DNA from 4 places in the Saccharopolyspora sp. ID03-671 genome. Region 2 is predicted to be linked to each of the others. Evidence: riboswitches for the same ligand, from Rfam matches in the RefSeq annotation. Region 2 holds a riboswitch; each other region holds the start of a gene.

Region 1 (4,990 bases), 2.3 Mb from region 2:
GGGGCCGAGCGGACGACGGTGGCGGTGCCGTTGACGCGCAGCACGTGGGTGACGCCGGGGATCATGAACAGCATCCCCACCTGCGGGTTCTCCAAGATGTTGTGCAGCCCGTCCACCCGGCGGTTGCCGGGACGCTCGGCGTAGGCCAGCGTCTTGCCGTCGTCGAAGACGACGACGCTGCGGGCGGTGTCACCGCGCGGCGAGACGTCGAGCCTGCCGTCGGCGCCGGTGGTGGCCACGAGGAACAGCCGCGACCGCTCGATGAAGCCGCGGCTGACGCCGTCGATCCCGGAGACCACCTTCTCGGCGATCTCCGGGTGCGGCGGTTCGACGATCTCGCGGAGCTGCGCCGCCGAGGTGACGTGCTCGGCCTCGGCCGGGTCCCACGAGGTCACGCGTCGTTCTCCTTGCCGGTCGGGGTCGATCAGCCCTGCTTGGCCTGCTCGATGAGCGGGACGACCTTGTCGACCGCGTAGGACATGCCCGCCGCGGTCCCCGCCGAGAACGCCTGGGTGGCCTGCTCGTCGTGCAGCACCACCGAGCGGCCTTCGCGGACCGAGGGCACCTGCTGGAACATCTGGTCGCGGTCGATCTCGGAGGCGGCCAGCCCGATCGGGAACATCACGGTCAGGTCGGCGTTGAACAGGTCCATCCGCTCCGGGGAGACGCTGACGAAGAAGTTGCTCCCGGCCACCTGCTGCACGGCGGGCGACTGGCGGAAGCCCAGCCGCTCCATGAACTCCAGCCGGGACCCGCCGTTGACGTAGGCGCCGTAGGAGCCGACCATCTTGGCGCCGACCGCGACGGTCTTGCCCGCCCACTGCGGGTGCGCGGCGGCGGCCTGCTGGAACTTGCCCTCGAGGTCGGCCTTCTGCTGCGCGGCCTCCGCCTGCTTGCCCAGCGCCTTGCCGACCATGTCGAGCTGCTGGTCCCAGGTGGTCAGGTAGGACTCGCCGCCGCCCTCGGGGATGCTCACCACCGGCACGCCGAGCCGGTTGAGCAGGTTGTAGCGCTCCTTGTCGCCGCTGGCGCGGGTGTCGAGGATGAGGTCGGGCTGCAGGGCCGCGACGCTCTCCATGTCGACCTCCATCGTGCCGAGCATCTTCGGCGGCGTGGTGTAGCGCTTGTCGGCGGGGATCCACGGCGGGACGCCGTCCCCGCCGACGGGCAGCCAGTCGGCGGCGCCGACCGGTTGCACTCCCAGGCTCAGCGCCGTTTCGGCGTCGCCCCAGCCGAGCGCGACGACGCGCTGGGGACGCTCGGGGACGGTGACGTCACCGAACGCGGTCTTGATGGTGACCGGGAACTGACCGTCGGCCGATCCGGCCGCGGGCTGCTCCCCCTCGGGACCGGCTGCGCCGCAACCGGTCAGGGCGATTCCCAGCAGGACCGTCATGATCAGTCCCAGGGTCCGCATCCAGCGCATGTCCACACCTCACTCGTACTTAGGTGCGCCTAACTTAACCAACCCTCAGTGCGGCGTCCAGGGCGGGCCCTACCGAGCGTCACCGACCTTCGTCACATTCGTCCGAACTGGACGGCCGGCGAACTGGATAGCCGGGGGCATGAGCAACTTCACGCGCGCTCGCGCGTTGAGCTTCACGACGGTCGGGAGCTGCGGAAGGACGCGAGATGGACAGGCTCAACGGCAAGCGCGTGCTCGTCACGGGCGGAGCGTCGGGGATCGGGCGGGCCAGCGTGCTGCGGCTGCTCGACGAGGGTGCCCGGGTGCTCACCACCGACATCGACGAAGCCGGGCTGAAGGAGACCGCCCGGCTCGCCGCCGAGGCCGGGACCTGCGACCGGCTGGGCACGCTGCCGCTGGACATCGCCGCCGAGGACGCCGTGGACTTCACCGTCCCCGCCTGCGCCGAGCAGCTCGGCGGGCTGGACGTGCTGGTCAACGCGGCCGGAACGCTGCACACGGCGCGCACGCACGAGTGCTCGCTGGAGCTGTGGAACCGGATCCTGGCCGTCAACCTCACCGGCACGTTCCTGGTCACCCGAGCCGCGTTACCGGCGCTGCTGGCAACCGGCAACGGCGTGGTGATCAACTTCAGCTCGACGTCGGCGAACTTCGCCCACCCGTACATGGCGGCCTACGCGGCCAGCAAGGGCGGCATCCAGTCCTTCACCCACGCGATCGCCCTGGAGTACGCCAAGCAGGGCCTGCGCGCGGTGTCGCTGGTCCCGGGCGGGATCCGCAGCGGCATCACCGAGACCACCGCCGACAAGCTGCCCGCCGACACCGACTGGGACCTGTTCACCAAGCTCTCCCCCGCCCTGGGCAGCGGCTTCGCCCCGCCGGAGCACGTCGCAGGCGTGGTGGCGATGCTCGCCTCCGACGACGGCGCCTTCATCACCGGCACCGAGATCCGCGTCGACGGCGGCACCCACCAGTAGGCGACCAACCCGTTAGACTCGATCTCGAGCCGGTCGCCACATGTGGCCGTGAGGGAATCCGGTCGGAAGCCGGAGCTGACGCGCAGCGGTAGGGGTGACGGGCGAACCCGAGCCACTGGATCACGGATCCGGGAAGGCGGTTCGCCCGGCGGAGCCCGAGCCCGAAGACCTGCCGGCTCCCCGGAGCCGCACCCGGTTCCGGGAATCGGCCGACCGGGTCTCGCGCATGGGCCCGGGGTGAGGATTTCCGCACGACGTGTTCCGACTCTGGACGCGCACGAGCTCGATGCTGCTCTGCGCCGCCGCTCTCGCCGCCTGCTCCGCACCTGCTACGGAGTCCGCTCCGCCGCGGGTGACGATCCCCAACTGCGACACCGAGGTCGCGGTGTCCGAACCGCCGAAGCGGGCGGTGAGCCTGAACCAGTCGACCACCGAGATCATGCTCTCGCTCGGCCTGGCCGACCGGATGGTGGGCACCGCGACCTGGACCGACCCGGTCGACCCGGCGCTGGCCGCCGACAACGCCCGGGTGCCCAGGCTCTCCGACAACAACCCGTCGTTCGAGTCGGTGCTGGCCACCGAACCGGACGCGGTGCTGGGCGCTTACCGAGCGGTGTTCACCGACGAGGGCGTGGCCTCCCGCGAGCGCTTCGCCGAGCTCGGCGTTCCGACCTACCTCTCGCCCTCCAACTGCCTGCCGGAGGAGGCGCCGCTGGGCGAGCCGGTCGAGCTCGACGACATCTACCGCGAGGTCCGCGAGATCGCGGCGATCTTCGACGTCACCGATCGGGGCGAGGCGCTGGTGGCGCAGCTGCAGCAGCGGGTCGCCGCCGCGCGGGCCAAAGCCGTTGCCGCGCAGGACACTTCGGTGCTGTTCTGGTTCGCCCGCACCGAATCCCCCTACGTGGCGGGCTCCACCGGTTCACCGGCGATCATGACCCGCGCACTGGGGGTGCGCAACGCCTACGACGACGTGACCTCGATGTGGCCGCAGGTGTCGTGGGAGGACGTGCTCGCCCGCGACCCCGACCTGCTGGTGCTGGGCGATCTCACCCGCGACGGCGAAGGCGATTCCCTCGCGGCCAAGCAGGAGTTCCTGCGCACCGACCCGGCGATGTCGCGGCTGCCCGCGGTGGCCGCCGGCGACTGGATGCCGATGACCGGCACCGAGATGAACATCAGCCTGCGCACCATCACCGGCATCGAGCGGCTGGCCGACCGGCTCGCCGAGCTGGAGCGCAGGTGAGGACCGGACGGGTGCGCGCTCCGCTGATCGTGCTGGCCGGGATCCCGGCGCTGCTGCTGTCGATCGCGGTGGCGGTCACCCTCGGTCCGGCGCCCCTCTCGGTCACCGACGTGGCCGGGGTCGTGGGCGCGCGGCTCGGTCTCGGCGAGACCGACGTCTCGCGGATCGGGCAGGGCATCGTGTGGCAGCTGCGATTGCCCCGCGCGGTGCTGGCCGCGATCTGCGGCGCCGGTCTCGGGATGTGCGGGGCGGTGCTCCAGTCGTTGCTGCGCAACCCGCTGGCCGACCCGTTCCTGCTGGGCGTGTCGGCCGGGGCCTCGACCGGCGCGGTGCTGGTGGTGATCCTCGGGCTCGGCGCGGGCGCGATCGGGCTCACCGCCGGCGCCTTCGCCGGGGCGCTGGTGGCGTTCGCGCTGGTGCTGACCCTCGGCTCGCTGGCGGGCGGCACCACCACGCACCTGGTGCTGGCGGGAGTGGCCGGGACGCAGCTGTTCTCGGCGCTCACCTCGTTCGTGGTGATCACCTCCGCCGACGCCGAGCAGACCCGGGGAGTGCTGTTCTGGCTGCTGGGCTCGCTGTCCGGCGCGCGCTGGAACGACGTCGCGGTCTCGGGCGCCGTGTGCGCGGTGTGCCTGCTGGTGTGCCTGGCGCGCGCAGGTGCGCTGGACGCCTTCGCGCTGGGCCACGACACGGCGGCCGCGCTGGGCGTCAACGTCGCCCGATTGCGGATCGTGCTGCTGGTGGTCACCGCCCTGCTGGCCGCCACGCTGGTGGCCGCGGCCGGGGCGATCGGGTTCGTCGGCCTGGTCCTGCCGCAGGCCGCCAAGCTCGTCGTGGGACCGCGCCACCGCGCGTTGCTGCCGGTCACGGCCGTGCTGGGCGCGATCCTGCTGGTGTGGGTCGACGTGCTCGCGACGACCGTCGCCGCGCCGCAGGAGGTTCCGGTCGGGGTGATGACCGCGCTGGTCGGCGTCCCGGCTTTCGCGATCCTGCTCGCCCGGCGCGGCCGAACCTCGTGACCATCCCGCGCGACGCCACCCTCTTCCCCTAGGCTGCGGTTGATGGAGGCGAACAGAGTGCGATGGGGCGTGCTCGGCTGCTCCGCGATCGCCGAGCGGCGGGCCCTTCCCGCGCTGCACGACACCGACGGTTCCGAGATCACCGGCGTGGCCAGCCGCACCGCGGCCCGCGCGGAGCGCTTCGCCGCCGAGCACGGCGGCACCGCGATGACCTACGAGCAGCTGATCGACTCCCCCGACGTGGACGCGATCTACCTGTCGCTGCCGAACTCGCTGCACTTCGACTGGACGAAGCGCGCGCTGCACGCAGGGAAGCACGTGC
Region 2 (4,990 bases):
GTGCTGGCCGGGCTCGCGCTGCTGACGCTGCTGTCAGCTCGCGACGAGGCCGATGGAGATGGTCACGAAGGCCGTCGCGCTCAGCGCGTCCAGCGACTTCGAGACTCGGGGGTTCTTTAGCCGGTCGGCGATCCCGGCGGCCGAGAGCACGATCGTCACCTCCCAGATCGCGGCGAGCAGCAGGAACACCGCGCCCAGCGCGACCAGCTGCAGCGCCGGTTGCGTCGAGGCGCCGACGAACTGCGGCAGGAACGCGAGGCTGAACAGCAGCATCTTCGGGTTGGTGAGGTTGCTGAGCAGTCCCCGCAGGTAGGGGTTGGCGTCCTCCGGCGGCGGCACGTCCAGCGAGCCGGTCTCGCGGCGGGTCAGCCAGTAGCCGCGCACGATCGTCGCCGCGAGGTAGAGCAGGTAGGCCGCGCCGACCCACTTCAGCGCCACCATGACGCCCGGCGCGCTGGTGATCAGCGCCCCCAGCCCGGAGATGACCAGCGCGACCTGCAACGCGCTGGCGGTGTGGATGCCGGCCAGCGCCAGCAGCCCGGCCTTGCGGCCGTGGTTGAGCGATGTGCGCAGCAGCAGGAAGACGTCCACTCCCGGTGTGATGATCACGACGGCGCTCGCCAGCAGGAAGGCGGGCAACGGCGTCAGGTCCAGGAGCACGGCGGAGTCCTCTCCGAATCGGGCAGCAACCGCTGCTGCGTCGCTTGATCAGGTTCATCTCGTCATCCGGTCAGGCGAAATCGGCGGACGCCGGTGGTGGAGGGACCCCGGGTCCGCGTCGCCGCGGGATGGAGGCGCGCCGGTCGACGGCGACAAGCGCGAAAGGATTTGTTTCCGGAACCAAGTTTAACGAAATATTTTCCCGCGAACCTGTGAGTTGCGCCTCGTGATGTTTCGGTGTGCGGGTGATTACGGTGTGTCCGCTCCGCACGATCACCGCGACAGCTGGAGGCACCCGCATTGGGCCGCGACGACCACGGACCGATCGACAAGAACCGGGCGCTGCGCGCGCTCGCCCTCGCCGGAACCGTCACCGCGATGGCAGTCGGGAGCCCCGTCGCCCACGCCGGGCCGGCGATCACCGGCGACGACCAGCCGCAGTCCCGGATCCTCGGCGGCTCCGGCGCCAGCACCGAGGACGCGCCGTGGGTCGTCGCGCTCACCGACCGCTACGGCAACCAGTACTGCGGCGGCACCCTCATCCGCGCCGGTGAGGTCATCACCGCCGCGCACTGCGCGCACGACCCGCTCACCGGGGCCGAGCGCTCCCCGAAGGACATCCGCGTGATCGCCGGGCGCACCGACCTGCGCAGCACCGAGGGCACCGAGGCCGAGGTCGACGAGGTGAAGGTGCACCCCGGCTACGAGGACTTCACCACCGGCGACGACCTCGCCGTGCTCGAACTCGCCACGTCGCTGCCGCAGCGCCCGCTGCCCGTCGTCACCCCCGGCGACACCGAGCCGTACCGGCCGGGCACCGCGGCGCGCGTCTACGGCTGGGGCCGCACCAGCGAGGACGGGCCCGCCTCCGACACGCTGCGCTCCGTGGAGGTGCCCGTCGCCCCCGACGACTCCTGCCGCTCCGCCTACCCGACCTACGACCCGCGCAGCATGTTCTGCGCCGGTTACCCCGAAGGCGGCCGCGACGCGTGCGCGGGGACTCCGGCGGCCCGATCGTCGCCGACGGCAGGCTCATAGGCGTGGTGTCCTACGGCACCGGCTGCGGCCGTCCCGGAACGCCCGGCGTCTACACCCGCCTGGCCAGCTACGCGCCGTGATGCGGGGCGAGTGGTCTGCACAACTCCCGGCGCCCGCGAATGCTGGGATCGGGGAAGCCCTGTGATATCCAGGTAAGGGTGACCCTTCAGCCGCTCGCGACAGCCGTGCAACGCGCCTACACCGCAGACCTCGACGCCTCGGACTTCTACCGGATGCTGCGGTTGCGCGTCGACGTCTTCGTGGTCGAGCAGGAGTGCCCGTACCCCGAGCTCGACGGCCGCGACCTGGAGGACTCGACCCGCCACTTCTGGGTCGACTCCGCCGACGACTACGTGCTCGGCTACCTCCGGCTGCTGGAGGACCCCGACGGCACCTACCGCATCGGCCGCGTCTGCACCGCCAAGAGCGCCCGCGGCCTCGGCATCGCCCGCAAGCTCATGCGCGCCGCCGTCGCCGAGGTGCAGAACTCGCCCGCGGTGCTGTCCGCCCAGACCTACGCCAAGGGCTTCTACGCGTCCTTCGGCTTCGTCGAGGTCGGCGACGAATACCTCGAAGACGGCATCCCGCACGTCGACATGCGCCGCGAACCCCGCCGAGCAAGCGTCACCGCCGGTCGTTGAGGTTCCCTCTTCGTGGCGAGTACTCCGTGTCGGCGTGCATCAGGAGCGGCGCGCGGAGTCCGCGGAGCCGATCAGGTTCCGCTACCCGCACCGCCAAGCTCGTGAAACTGTGAGTTCCCGCGCCGGCGGTTGGGTGCTTGATCTCCTTCTGGGATCATCGAGCTGAATCCGTTTGCAAGGGGTGTTGGCAGGAAGCCGGTGCGAGTCCGGCACGGTCGGCGCCACTGTGACCGAGGAGCGGACCTCCCGCGCGAGCCACCGGGGTGACCTGGGAAGGCCGGAGGGACGTGACGATCCGGGAGTCAGGACACTGCGGCCCCTTGTTCCCGACAGCGGGGCGTCCGCACCCCGAGGAAGGAACCACACCGGCATGTCCGCTGCCCCCCGCTTCCCCTTCTCCGCCGTGGTCGGCCACGACGACCTGCGGCTCGCGCTGCTGCTCAACGCGGTGCACCCGCGCATCGGCGGTGTGCTGGTGCGCGGCGAGAAGGGCACGGCCAAGTCGACCGTCGTGCGCGCACTGGCGTCGCTGCTGCCCGCGCTGGACGTCGTCGACGACTGCCGCTTCGGCTGCGACCCCACCGCCCCCGACCCGCAGTGCCCGGACGCCCCGCACGGCGAGACCGCCACCCGCAAGCCCGCGCAGCTCGTCGAACTGCCCGTCGGCGCCACCGAGGACCGGCTCATCGGCTCCCTGGACCTCGAACGCGCGCTCACCGAAGGCGTCCGCGCCTTCCAGCCCGGCCTGCTCGCCGGAGCGCACCGCGGCGTCCTCTACGTCGACGAGGTCAACCTGCTGCACGACCACCTCGTGGACCTGCTGCTCGACGCCGCCGCCATGGGCCGCGCGCACGTCGAGCGCGACGGCGTCTCCGTCTCGCACGCCGCGTCGTTCCTGCTCGTCGGCACCATGAACCCCGAGGAAGGCGAGCTGCGGCCGCAGCTGCTCGACCGCTTCGGCCTCACCGTGCAGGTCGCCGCCAGCCGCGAGGTCAGCACCCGCACCGAGGTCGTCCGCCGCAGGCTCGCCTTCGAAGCCGACCCCGCCGGGTTCGCCGCCCGGTGGGCCGACGCCGACGCCGAACTCGCCGAGCACATCCGCGCCGCCCGCGACCGCGTCGAGACCGTCGTGCTGCCCGACTCCGAACTGCGCCGGATCTCCGCGCTGTGCGCCGCCTTCGACGTCGACGGGATGCGCGCCGACCTCGTGCTCGCCCGCACCGCCGTCGCCCACGCCGCCTGGCGCGGCGCCGGGGCCGTCGCCGAGGAGGACGTCGAGGCCGCCGCCCGGCTCGCGCTGCCGCACCGGCGCCGCCGCGACCCGTTCGACGAGCCCGGCATGGCCGAGGACCAGCTCCAGCAGGCGATGTCCGACGCCGCCGAGCAGGCCGACGACCAGGCGCCGGAAGACCCGGACGACGACCCCGACGGAGGCGGCGACGGCGGCCCCGGTGGAGGCGGCGAACCCCAGGACGAGCCCACCGGACCGAACGGCGGCGGAGGCGGTGAGCAGCAGGAACAGCCCGGAGGTGGGGACTCCGAACGCTCCCCGGTCGGCGCCGGGCAGTCCTTCCGCGCCCGGCTGCTGGAAGTGCCCGGGCTCGGCGAAGGCGCGCCCGGACGCCGGTCCCGCGCCCGCTCCCGCAGCGGACGCACCACCCGCGCCACCACCGTCGACGGCCATGGCCTGCACGTCACCGCCACCCTCGCCGCCGCCGCGCCCCACCAGGCCGCGCGCGGCCGCAGCGGACCCGGTCTGGTCCTGCGCTCCGACGACGTCCGCCGGGCCCTGCGCGAAGGCCGCGAGGGCAACCTCGTGCTCTTCGCCGTCGACGCCTCCGGCTCCATGGCCGCACGCGACCGGATGAGCGCCGTCAGCGGCGCCGTCCTGTCCCTGCTGCGCGACGCCTACCAGCGGCGCGACAAGGTCGGCGTGATCACCTTCCGCGGCGACAAGGCCGAACTCGCCCTGCCGCCCACCTCGTCCGTCGACATCGCCGCCGCCCGGCTGCGCAGCCTCCGCACCGGCGGGCGCACCCCGCTCGCCGACGGGCTGCTGCGCACCCAGCACGTCATCCGCACCGAAGCCACCCGCGACCCGCAGCGCCGGCCCCTCGTCGTGCTGCTCACCGACGGCAAGGCCACCGTCGGCGTCGGCGGGACCACCGGCACCAAGCAGGCCGTCGACGACTCCCTGCGCGCCGCCCGCGTCCTCGCGAGCACCGGAACCGCCTCCGTCGTCGTCGACTGCGAGAACGGTGCCGTCAAGCTCGGACTCGCGAACCAGCTGGCCACAGCCCTGGGCGGGCCCAGCCTGCGGCTCGAAGAGCTCTCCGCCGAGAACGTCGCCGGAGTCGTCCGGGCCGTCAGCGGTGACAGCGGGTTGGCGGCTTAGTCTCGTTTTGGTTACGAGATTCAACCCTGCGAGTACCGACCCTTCGGTCGGATTGGTACGGTGACGACCAGTCCACCTGACCCCCAGGGGTGGACCTCCAAAGTGCCCCGCGCTCCCAGCGACCCCCAGGCCGGTTGAGCGCGGGGCTCTTTTTTCGACGGGATTACTCCGGTGGCTGGGTTGCTTGGCGGTGCCAGTAGCGGAACCTCAGACGCCCTCTGGCTCCGGGATCCGAGACTTATGTATGCCAATACAC
Region 3 (4,990 bases), 3.2 Mb from region 2:
GAATGCCTGGAGTGGTTGCTCCGGTTCGCCACGGCCACCAGCATGAACGTTGTTGAAGGGAGTGCGTGATGACGCTGTTGACGGTGTGGGCCGACGACGCCCCCGACGAGGTGCTGCTGCGGTCCACCGACGGCGAGGAGATCGCCGCCGAGCTCAAGGAGCTGGGCGTCCGGTTCGAGCGCTGGCCGCTGGTGGACCTGCCGGCCGAGCCGACATGTGACGAGGTGCTCGAGGCGTACTCGGACCAGGTGCAGCGCGTCGTGGACACCGAGGGCTACGTGCTCGTGGACGCGATGAGCATGATCCCGGAGGGCACGCCGGAGTGGGCGGAGAAGGCGGCCGTGGCTCGCGAGAAGTTCCTCTCCGAGCACACCCACGACGACGATGAGGATCGCTTCTTCGCCCGCGGCGCAGGCGTGTTCTACCTCCACGTCGGCGACCGCGTGTACGCGGTGCTGTGCGAAGCGGGCGACCTGATCAGCGTCCCCGCCCACACGACCCACTGGTTCGACATGGGCACTCGCCCGGACTACGTCTCGGTCCGCTTCTTCCACGACGAGGACGGCTGGGTCGGCAACTTCACCGGCAGCCGCCTCGCCGACTCCTTCCCTGACTTCGACACCTTGATCGCCTCGAAGTAGTCCACAGGATCGGAGCTGCGCGCGGCGACCACGGCAAGGATGTGAACGGTGTGGTGGGCGCCGGGGAACCCCGATCCGTTGATGCCGGGGGGTACCAGTAGCGAGAGCGCAGGTCACGTGCCGGTCGTGGCTGGTGGTACCGGGATCTCGAAGTGGATGGTCGGGCTGTACTGGCTGTGGTTCCGCGCGTCGTAGATCTCCTTGGCCACGCTGCGCCAGAAGGGTTCTGCGCCTTCGATCGCCGGATTGGTGTGCAGGTAGATCGTGTCATAACGCCCGGTTTCGGCGATGAACTCGCATGACTGCTCCACCAGGGCACGGGCGAGCCCGTTCCTTCGGTGTTCGGGATTGACGTAGGTGCGGAACAGCTGGGCGGTACCGGGTGTGCCGTAGCGGTCGGCGATCCACTTCGGGTGTGGTGGATTCTTCGGCCCACTGGCGCGGACAGCGGCCGTCCCGACGACTTCGTCACCAAGCGTGGCGACGAACAGTGCTTGGCCTGGTGTGTGGAAGTAGGTTCGTTCGAGGTCGATCACGTCGGCGTGCCACTCGGCAACGTATCCGTGGCCCATGACCCAGTAGAAGGTGTTCAACATCAGCGTCCGAGCATTGTCGATGTCTTCTCTGCGGGCGCGTCGCACCTCGTAATCCCCGAGCACGCGGACTTTCTCCTGCAGCATTTCCACCTCCACATGTTCAAATGAACAGATCATCATTGTTGCTAGATCTGTGCAATAGATATCACTTGGCGATTGACTGCGCGCGGTTCCTGCTGCGATGTTGGTTCGAACATCCATGTGACGGCGTGGAGGAAGCCGGTGTGAATCCGGCACGGTCCCGCCACTGTGAGTGAGGAGTCGTCTTCGTTCGAGCCACTGCCGAGTGTCCGGTGGGAAGGCTGAAGGCGACGTCGATCCACGAGTCAGGAGACTCGCGTCGTCACGCCGATTCGTACGGGGTCGCGGAGCCCCGGAGGAGGTCACCGGTGCGTCCGGATCAGTGGGTCGTCGTGTCATTTTCGGGCCTGTCGAGGGCTCGTCTCGTTGCTGTCCGCATCGCATAGGGCCATGCGCTTCGTGGCCGTTCCTCTTGCGATGTGGAGACAACTGTGTCTGTGAGTTTTCCTTTTCCGCGGCAGCGCGCTCATTCGGCGTTGGAACGCGTGATCGGTGATCGGGACGGGAAATCCGTCGAGGCGAAGACATCGGTGGCTTTCCTGACCGTGCAGGCGGCGCAGCACGTGGGGCGCCGCAGCGGTTATGTGAACGCGGTGCTGAGCGTGCGGGTGGGCTCAGCGGTGGGCTCCTGCGCGGTCGAGCCCGGTGAGATCGACGACGAGGTCGTGCGCGAAATCGTCGGGGCCGATTTGGCCGAGCTGCTGCGGCACCCCGTGACGGCGGTGCGGGTGGCCGCGCTGGACGCCTGCCTGGGGGATGCGGTGCCGCACGCGCGGCACCCGCGGGCGCGCTCGGTGCGAGTGCCCGCGGGGACCTCGCTGGAGAAGTCCACGGCGCGTGCCCGTGCTGTGGCTGAGCTGGTCGAAGTGCCGGCAGGCGGGCGGGTCGCCGTGGTCGGGGTGGTCAACTCGCTTCTGGCGGCACTGCGCGAACGCGGGATCGACTACGTGCCCTGCGATCTCAAGGGCGGCGTGACGGAGTGGGAGGAACCCGTCCTCACCGATCACCAGCGCGCGATCGACGGTGCCGACGCGGTGCTCGCGTCCGGAATGGTGCTCGGCAACGGCACGTTCGACTCCATCGCCGCGCTGTGCCGGTCGCGGGAGCTGCCGTTGGTGATGTTCGCCCAGAGCGGGAGCGCGGTGTTCCGCGAGATGCTGGGCGAGGAGATCACGGGGCTGTCGGCCGAGCCGTACCCGTTCTTCTGGCTCAGCGGCGGCGACACCGACGTCCACCTCTACCGAGGGGGTCTAGGGTGATCCCGCTGCAGCAGGGCGCCGCCGACGGTGTCGCGGGTGGCAGGAAGTGCGAGTCGTTGCTCGATCTCATCGGCGACACCCCAGTGCTGCGCGTGGCGACACCGCTTCCGCGACCGCACCCGGGGTTCTGGGCGAAGCTGGAGTCGGTCGGTCCGGCGACCATGAAAGCCCGTGCTGCGCTGTCGATGCTGCGCGGCGCCCGCGAGCGCGGTGAGCTCCGCACCGGGGCTGCGGTGGTCGAGTCCAGCAGCGGCACCCTCGCCGTGGGACTGGCGTTCGTGGGCTCGGCGCTGGGACATCCGGTGGTCATCGTTGCCGACTCCGAGCTCGACGAGATGACCCGGCGGTTGTTGCGCGCCTACGGCGCCCGCGTGGAGATCGTCCCGCAACCACATCCGGTCGGTGGGTGGCAGCGGGCACGGCTGGACCGGGTGCACGAGCTGTTGGCGGAGATTCCCGGCGCCTACTGGCCGGATCAGTACAACAACCCGGACAACCCAGCGGGCTATCGGGAGATGGGCCGCGAACTCACCGTGCAGTTCGACGAGCTCGACGCGGTGGTGTGCAGCGTGGGAACCGGTGGTCACAGCGCGGGCATCGCCTCGGTGGTGCGCAAGCGGTGGCCCGGAGTGCGCGTCGTGGGCGTCGACTCGCCGAGGTCGAGCCTGTTCGGCCAAGTGCCCGGGCATCGCCTGATGCGCGGGCTGGGAAGCAGCATCCACCCGGGCAACGTCGCCTACGACCAGTTCGACGAGGTGCACTGGGTGGGGCCTGCCGAGGCGGCCGACGCGTGCCGCAGGCTGGCCGCGCGCAGCTTCGTCAGCGGTGGCTGGAGCACGGGTTCGACCGCGATGGTCGCCGCGTGGTGCGCGCGGGAACTCGATTCGGATCGGGTCGTGGCGGTCTTCCCCGACGGTCCGGACCGGTACTGGGAGTCCATCTACGACGACGACTTCTGCCGGCACCACGACTTGGTCGCACGCGCCGCCATGCCCTCCACCGTGGACCACCCGCGCGAGGCCGTGGGCCGGCGGTGGGCGCGGTGCCGCACCGTGGCTGATCCGTGCTGCCGACGAGCCACCTCGGGGCAGTGGTGCCCGGTGTGCGAGGAGGGCGCGACATCATGACGAGCAAGGGAGCTTTCCTGCGGTTGTCCACGCCCGCGCGGTTGCTGGTGGTCAACCAGTTCGGGATCAACGTCGGCTTCTACATGCTGCTGCCGTTCCTCGCCTCCTACATGAGCCACGACCTCGGCTACGGCGCGGCCGTGGTCGGACTCGTGCTCGGAGTGCGGAACTTGAGCCAGCAGGGCATGTTCCTCGTGGGAGGAACCGCCGCCGACCGGATCGGCTGCCGGCCGATGATCATCCTCGGTTGCGCGCTGCGGGTGGTGGCCTTCGGCCTGTTCGCCTTGCTCACCTCGCTGCCGGGCCTGGTCCTGGCCGTGGTGCTGACCGGACTGGCCGGGGCTCTGTTCAACCCCGCCGTGCGGACCTACCTGATGCACGAGGCGGGCGAGCACCGGGCGGAAGCGTTCTCGGTGTTCAACGTGTTCGCCCACGCCGGGACCCTGGTCGGGCCGCTGCTCGGCGCGTTGCTGCTGAGCATCGACTTCCGCGCGGTCGCGCTGGTGGCCTGCCTGGCCTTCGCCGCGCTCACCGCCGCGCAGATCGCGGTGCTGCCGCACCGGGAAGTCGAACCGCAGGGCAGCAGCGTGCTCGGCAGCTGGCGGGAAGTCGTGACCAACCGACGTTTCCTGGCGTTCACGTTGTCGCTGTCGGCCTACTTCGGCCTCTACAACCAGCTCTACCTGACGATTCCGCTGGAAGCCCAGCGCGTGTCGGGGCTGTCGTGGGCGATCGCGGTGGTGTTCGTGGTCTCCACCGTGATCGGAGTCTTCGGCCAGGTGCGGATCACGAACTGGTGCCGTGGGCGCTGGTCGTCGGGGCGCTCGACGGCGGTCGGGTTGGCGTGCATGGGGTGCTCGTTCGTCCCGCTGATGGTGGCCGGGCCGCTGCTGCCCACGCGCGAGGTGGGCGAGACCGGCCAGAGCTGGGTGCTGCTGCCGGTGATCGTGACGACCGTGCTGTTCACCGTCGGCCAGGCGATCACGAACCCGTTCGCGATGGAGTTGCTGCCGATCGTGGGCAGCGAGCGGCTCGCGGGGACCTACTACGGCTTCTACTACCTGGTGTCGAGCCTGGTTGCGGCCGGTGTCAGCTGGCTCGTCGGAGCGATGCTCGACGCGTTTTCCTCGCCGGGGCTGCGCTGGTTGCCGTGGCTGGTGCTGTGCGCGGTGGGTCTGGCCGGTGCGGCGGGCACCGCCGTGATGCACCGGCGAGGCCTGCTGACGCGGAATCCGGCACCGTGCCGGAACGATGAGAGGAAGGCAGGAGCATGAGCGAAACCGGCA
Region 4 (4,990 bases), 3.4 Mb from region 2:
CTGCCGCCGCGCCGCGGCCTCGACCAGCCACCGCGGCTCGATCTCGAAAGCCGTGGCGTAGAGGGACTTCAGCTCGTCGGGGATCCGGTCGATCGGTCCCAGCGAGCCGTCGAAGAACTTCAGGTCCGCCACCATCGCCTCGTCCCACAGCCCGGCGCGCTTGAGGTCGGCCACCAGGTGCGGGTTGACCACGGTGAAGTCACCGGACATGTTCGACTTGACGTAGAGGTTGCGGTACAGCGGCTCGATCGACTGCCCGACACCGCAGATGTTGGCGATGGTCGCGGTCGGCGCGATCGCCATCACGTTGGAGTTCCGCATCCCGTTGGAGCGCACGCGTTCCCGGAGTGAAGACCAGTCCAGAGTGGACGAGGAGTCCAGGTCGCGGGAATCCCGCAGGAACTCCTGCGAGTCGATCGGCAGCACGCCCCGGCTCCACAACGATCCCTCGAACGTCTCGTAGCGCCCGCGCTCCTCGGCCAGGCGGCTCGACGCCGCGATCGCGTGGTAGCTGATCTCCTCCATGCTGCGGTCGGCGAAGGCCACCGCCTCCGGCGAGGACATCGGGATCCGCTGGGCGAGCAGCGCGTCGGAGAACCCCATCAACCCGAGCCCGACCGGCCGGTGCCGGGAGTTGGACCGCTCGGCCTCGGGGATCGTGTAGAAGTTGATGTCGATGACGTTGTCCAGCATCCGCACCGCCGTGCGCACGGTCGCGGCCAGCCGTTCGCGGTCGAGCCCGTCGGCGGTGACGTGCCGGGCGAGGTTCACCGACCCCAGGTTGCAGACCGCGACCTCATCGGCGGCGGTGTTCAGCGTGATCTCGGTGCACAGGTTCGACGAGTGCACCACGCCGGCGTGCCGCTGCGGCGAGCGCAGGTTGCACGGGTCCTTGAAGGTGATCCACGGGTGCCCGGTCTCGAACAGCATGGTCAGCATCCGCCGCCACAGCTCCACCGCGCGCACCCGCCGGAACACCCGGATCTCGCCGCGATCGGCCGCGGCTTCGTAGGCGCGGTAGCGCTCGGCGAACTCCTCGCCGTAGAGGTCGTGCAGGTCGGGGGTCTCGTCCGGGGAGAACAGGGTCCAGGACTCGTCGGCCTCGACGCGGTGCAGGAACTCGTCGGGCACCCAGTTCGCGGTGTTCATGTCGTGGGTGCGCCGCCGGTCGTCGCCGGTGTTCTTGCGCAGGTCGAGGAACTCCTCGACGTCGATGTGCCAGGTCTCCAGGTAGGCGCACACCGCGCCCTTGCGCTTGCCGCCCTGGTTGACCGCCACCGCCGTGTCGTTGGCGATCTTGAGGAACGGCACCACGCCCTGCGACTCGCCGTTGGTGCCGTGGATGTGCGCGCCGATGCCGCGCACCGGGGTCCAGTCGTTGCCCAGGCCACCGGAGTACTTGGCCAGCAGCGCGTTGTTCCGGTACGAGCTGAAGATCGACTGCAGGTCGTCGTCCACAGTGGTCAGGAAGCACGAGGACAGCTGCGGCCGGGTGGTCCCGGAGTTGAACAGCGTGGGCGTGGAGGCCATGAAGTCGAACGACGACAGCAGCCGGTAGAACTCGACGGCCCGCGCGTCGCGGTCGTCCTCGCGCAGCGCCAGGCCCATCGCGACCCGCATGAAGAACGCCTGCGGCAGCTCGAAGCGGGTGCCGCCGTCGTGCAGGAAGTACCGGTCGTAGAGGGTCTGCAGCCCCAGGAAGTCGAAGGCCAGGTCGCGCTCGGCCTCCAGCGCCGCGCCCAGGCGCGGCAGGTCGAAGCGCGCCAGCTCCGGGTCCAGCCGGCCCAGGTCGATGCCGTGCCGCACGTAGTCGGCGAAGTAGGCGGCGTAGTCGTCGCGCATCTGGTCCTGGTCGGCCTGCCGCGGCGTTCCGGCGAGGTGGCTGAGCGCTTCGCCGCGCAGCTTGTCCAGCAGCAGCCGCGCGGTGACCCGGGAGTAGTTCGGCTCGGACTCCACGAGCGTGCGCGCGGACATGATGAGCGCTTCGCTCAGCTCGGCCTCGCCGATCCCGGGGTAGATGTTGCGCTCGACCTCGGTGAGCACCGCCGACGGGTCCACGTCGACGAGCCCCGCGCAGGCCTGCTCGACCACGGTGGACGCCCGGGTGAGCGGAATGGGTTCGGACAGTGCGGTGTCGGTCACCGGGACTCTCTCCTCGCGAGCTCGGAAGTCGTGCCCGGAACCGGCGGCGACAGCACGCGAGGACGCGACGGCAGCGCTCGTCGCATGTCCGCGTGGACCCTCCCGCGAGGTCCCGGACGGCGCGCACGGTCGTGCGCGCGCCGATGGCAGGTCTTCGGACTCACGGGCGTCCGGTCTCGTTCGGGGGCGGGGAAGTTTTCATGAAAACTTCCCCACCACGAGACCGGTCCTACTAACCGTCGCTTCCCGAACCCGAGGGGTTCAGTGCGTGATGACGGCGGTCGTTCCCGTTCACCGCTGCGGGGCAGTCCCGGATTCGCACCGGGTTCCCTGTTGCCACACCGGACCCGCGCGGGCCCGGTGAACCACCAGCGAGCGACACTCTACATGTGGGGTCTGAGGCGACGTCCAACACCAACATGGGCGTGTCGGAGCGAGAAATGAGTCACTTCCCGAACCACCGCTCCAACCGCTCGGCGAGCTCGCCGCGATCGTCCCCGGCCCACGCCACGTGCCCGTCCGGACGCAGCAGGACGGCGGGCGAGTCCAGCTCCTCCGCGACGTCGACGACGTGATCGACCCGGTCCTCCCAGCCCTCCACCGACAATCCGCCGGTCTGGTCGAGCAGCAGCCCGCGCCCGGCGTGCATCCGCTCGTAGAGGCGGCCGCCGCGCAGCGTCAGGTCTCGCATCCGCTTGCCCACCAAGGGGTTCTCGTCGCCGAGGTCGTAGCGCACCTCGGTCGCGATGATCTTCTCCGTCAGGTGCCGGGCGACCACGTCGAACTCCATCAGCTCCGCCACCAGCCGCCGCACCGCCCGCGATCCGGGGTCGGTGGCCATCAGCTGCATCTGCGCCCGCGTGTTGTCCAGGACGTCGGCGGCCACCGGGTGCCGCTCGTCCTGGTAGGTGTCGAGCAGGTCGTCCGGAGCCCACCCGGCGAGCTCGGCGGCGAGCTTCCAACCCAGGTTGAAGGCGTCCTGCAGCCCCAGGTTGAGGCCCTGGCCGCCGACCGGGGGGTGGACGTGCGCGGCGTCGCCGGCCAGCAGCACCCGCCCCGACCGGTACCGCTCGGCCTGGCGGGTGGCATCGCCGAACCGCGCGAGGCGGCGCGGGGAGTGGACGCCGAAGTCGCTGCCCGCGACGGCGACCAGCCGACTCCGCAGCTCGTCGAGCCCCGGTGGCGCGGTGGCCACACCCGCGGCGGGCACGACCACTCGGCACCACCCGTCGTCGAGCGGACCGATCCCGAACCGCTTCTGCGTCTCCCGCACCTCGGCCGTCACCGCCGCCATCTCCTCCGGGGAGGCGGTCGCCTTCACCTCGGCCAGCAGCGTGTCCGCCCGCGACGGTTCGCCGGGGAAACCGATCCCGCACAGCTTGCGCACGGTGCTGCGCCCGCCGTCGCACCCGACCAGGAAGCGTCCCCGCAGCTCGGAGCCGTCGGCGAGCTCGGCCGTGACCCCGTCGGAGTCCTGGGCGAGCCCCACCAGCCCGCACCCGCGCCGCAGATCCACGTCGAGCTCCCGGGCCCGCTCGGTCAGCAGCCGCTCGGTGGTGGTCTGCGGGATGCCCAGCACGTACCCGTGCGCGGTGTCCAACTCGGTGGGCGCGGGCGCGGAGATCGCCGCGAAGAAGCCCCCGAGCGGGTACTTCGTCCCCTCGTCCAGGAACCGCTCCAGCAACCCGCGCTGGTCCAGGATCTCGATGCTGCGCACGTGCAACCCCAGCGCCCGCACGAAACCGGTGGGTTCGGCGGCCTCCTCGACCACGACCACGCCCACTCCGCGCAGCCGCAGCTCGGCGGCCAGCATCAACCCGGTGGGCCCAGCCCCCACCACGATCGCATCAGTCACGAAAACCCCCAGGCCAACCGCGCCGCGAACACCCATATCCGCAGGTCACGGGTCATGCTCAAAGGAGTTTGCACCACCCCCGGGGCCTTGCCGCAAGCCCCGGGGTGCGCTATATGTTGAGCACGGCGGGGAGAACACCGCCGACTTCGCCCTGCGCCTCAGCGGGCCTGGAACAGCTCCAGCACGTTGCCCGACGGATCTCGCAGCAGGACCTGCCGGCCGCCTGGACCGCGGACGACGTCGTTGCGGAAATCAACGCCTTCCGCGCGCAGCCGATCCACCTCGGCAGCGAGATCATCGACGATGAGGTGGATCCGGTTCCACCCGCCTGGCCCGGGGACCGCGCCGTCCGGCATCGGCCGCCCGGCTGAACTTGCCGGACCGCTCAGCAGCAGCCGGAGGTTTCCCCGGGTGACGTCGGCGAACGCCGGCGCGAAGTCGTTCCGAACGGTGAAGCCGAGATGGCCGGTGTAGAAGTCGATGGCCTCGTCGACGTCATCGACCATGTACCTGACGCTGACGAAATCACTGGCGTTGTCGGACATGGCCGTTCCTCCCTCGTCGTCACATCCTGTGGACCGGTGGGCTCACCCTGATGAGCCCGGCCGGAGGGACGGTGTGACAGGTGGCGGGAGACGACCAGCTCGCTCAGCGGTTCGAGCAGCACCGGCCGCGACTTCGCGCGGTGGCCTACCGGATGCTCGGGTCGGTGAGCGACGCGGAGGACGCGGTGCAGAACGCCTGGCTGCCGCTGAGCCGCGCGGAGCCCGGCGACATCGGCAACCTCGGTGGCTGGTTGACCACGGTCGTCGCTCGCGAAGCGCTGCACCTGCTGCGCTCACGTCGGCGTCGCCGTGAAGAGCTCGGCGACACCCCGCTGCCTGACCCCGTGGTCTCGGCCGACGGCGATGATCCGGAGCAGAAGGCGCTGCTCGCCGACTCGGTCAGCCTCGCGCTGCTGGTGGTGCTGGAGTCGCTCAGCCCGGCCGAGCG

The links. A riboswitch is a leader RNA that binds a small molecule or an ion and turns the genes downstream of it on or off. The one in region 2 is predicted to bind cobalamin.
Region 1: it holds a riboswitch for cobalamin, as region 2 does, so the genes downstream of both, REH65_RS01065 (ABC transporter substrate-binding protein) here and REH65_RS23220 (putative cobaltochelatase) in region 2, are expected to answer to the same signal.
Region 3: it holds a riboswitch for cobalamin, as region 2 does, so the genes downstream of both, REH65_RS05090 (Rossmann-like domain-containing protein) here and REH65_RS23220 (putative cobaltochelatase) in region 2, are expected to answer to the same signal.
Region 4: it holds a riboswitch for cobalamin, as region 2 does, so the genes downstream of both, REH65_RS06075 (ribonucleoside-diphosphate reductase subunit alpha) here and REH65_RS23220 (putative cobaltochelatase) in region 2, are expected to answer to the same signal.

The regions. Positions count from the first base shown of each region.
Region 1 is NZ_CP134054.1:219,467-224,456, reverse strand. Features, by position in the region: gene REH65_RS01080 (MSMEG_1061 family FMN-dependent PPOX-type flavoprotein) at 1-395, opposite strand, end outside; gene REH65_RS01075 (iron-siderophore ABC transporter substrate-binding protein) at 425-1,426, opposite strand; gene REH65_RS01070 (SDR family NAD(P)-dependent oxidoreductase) at 1,633-2,403, shown strand; cobalamin riboswitch at 2,417-2,595, shown strand; gene REH65_RS01065 (ABC transporter substrate-binding protein) at 2,660-3,649, shown strand; gene REH65_RS01060 (iron ABC transporter permease) at 3,646-4,668, shown strand; gene REH65_RS01055 (Gfo/Idh/MocA family protein) at 4,711-4,990, shown strand, end outside.
Region 2 is NZ_CP134054.1:5,006,343-5,011,332, forward strand. Features, by position in the region: gene REH65_RS23200 (MFS transporter) at 1-120, shown strand, start outside; gene REH65_RS23205 (LysE family translocator) at 34-660, opposite strand; partial or broken gene REH65_RS23210 (S1 family peptidase) at 1,039-1,778, shown strand; gene REH65_RS23215 (GNAT family N-acetyltransferase) at 1,857-2,339, shown strand; cobalamin riboswitch at 2,486-2,671, shown strand; gene REH65_RS23220 (putative cobaltochelatase) at 2,710-4,734, shown strand.
Region 3 is NZ_CP134054.1:1,079,234-1,084,223, reverse strand. Features, by position in the region: gene mtnB (methylthioribulose 1-phosphate dehydratase) at 1-69, shown strand, start outside; gene REH65_RS05100 (acireductone dioxygenase) at 69-641, shown strand; gene REH65_RS05095 (GNAT family N-acetyltransferase) at 755-1,321, opposite strand; cobalamin riboswitch at 1,420-1,595, shown strand; gene REH65_RS05090 (Rossmann-like domain-containing protein) at 1,849-2,577, shown strand; gene REH65_RS05085 (PLP-dependent cysteine synthase family protein) at 2,574-3,704, shown strand; gene REH65_RS05080 (MFS transporter) at 3,701-4,978, shown strand; gene REH65_RS05075 (ABC transporter substrate-binding protein) at 4,975-4,990, shown strand, end outside.
Region 4 is NZ_CP134054.1:1,283,155-1,288,144, reverse strand. Features, by position in the region: gene REH65_RS06075 (ribonucleoside-diphosphate reductase subunit alpha) at 1-2,292, opposite strand, end outside; cobalamin riboswitch at 2,270-2,527, opposite strand; gene rox (rifampin monooxygenase) at 2,588-3,997, opposite strand; gene REH65_RS06065 (VOC family protein) at 4,156-4,542, opposite strand; gene REH65_RS06060 (sigma-70 family RNA polymerase sigma factor) at 4,623-4,990, shown strand, end outside.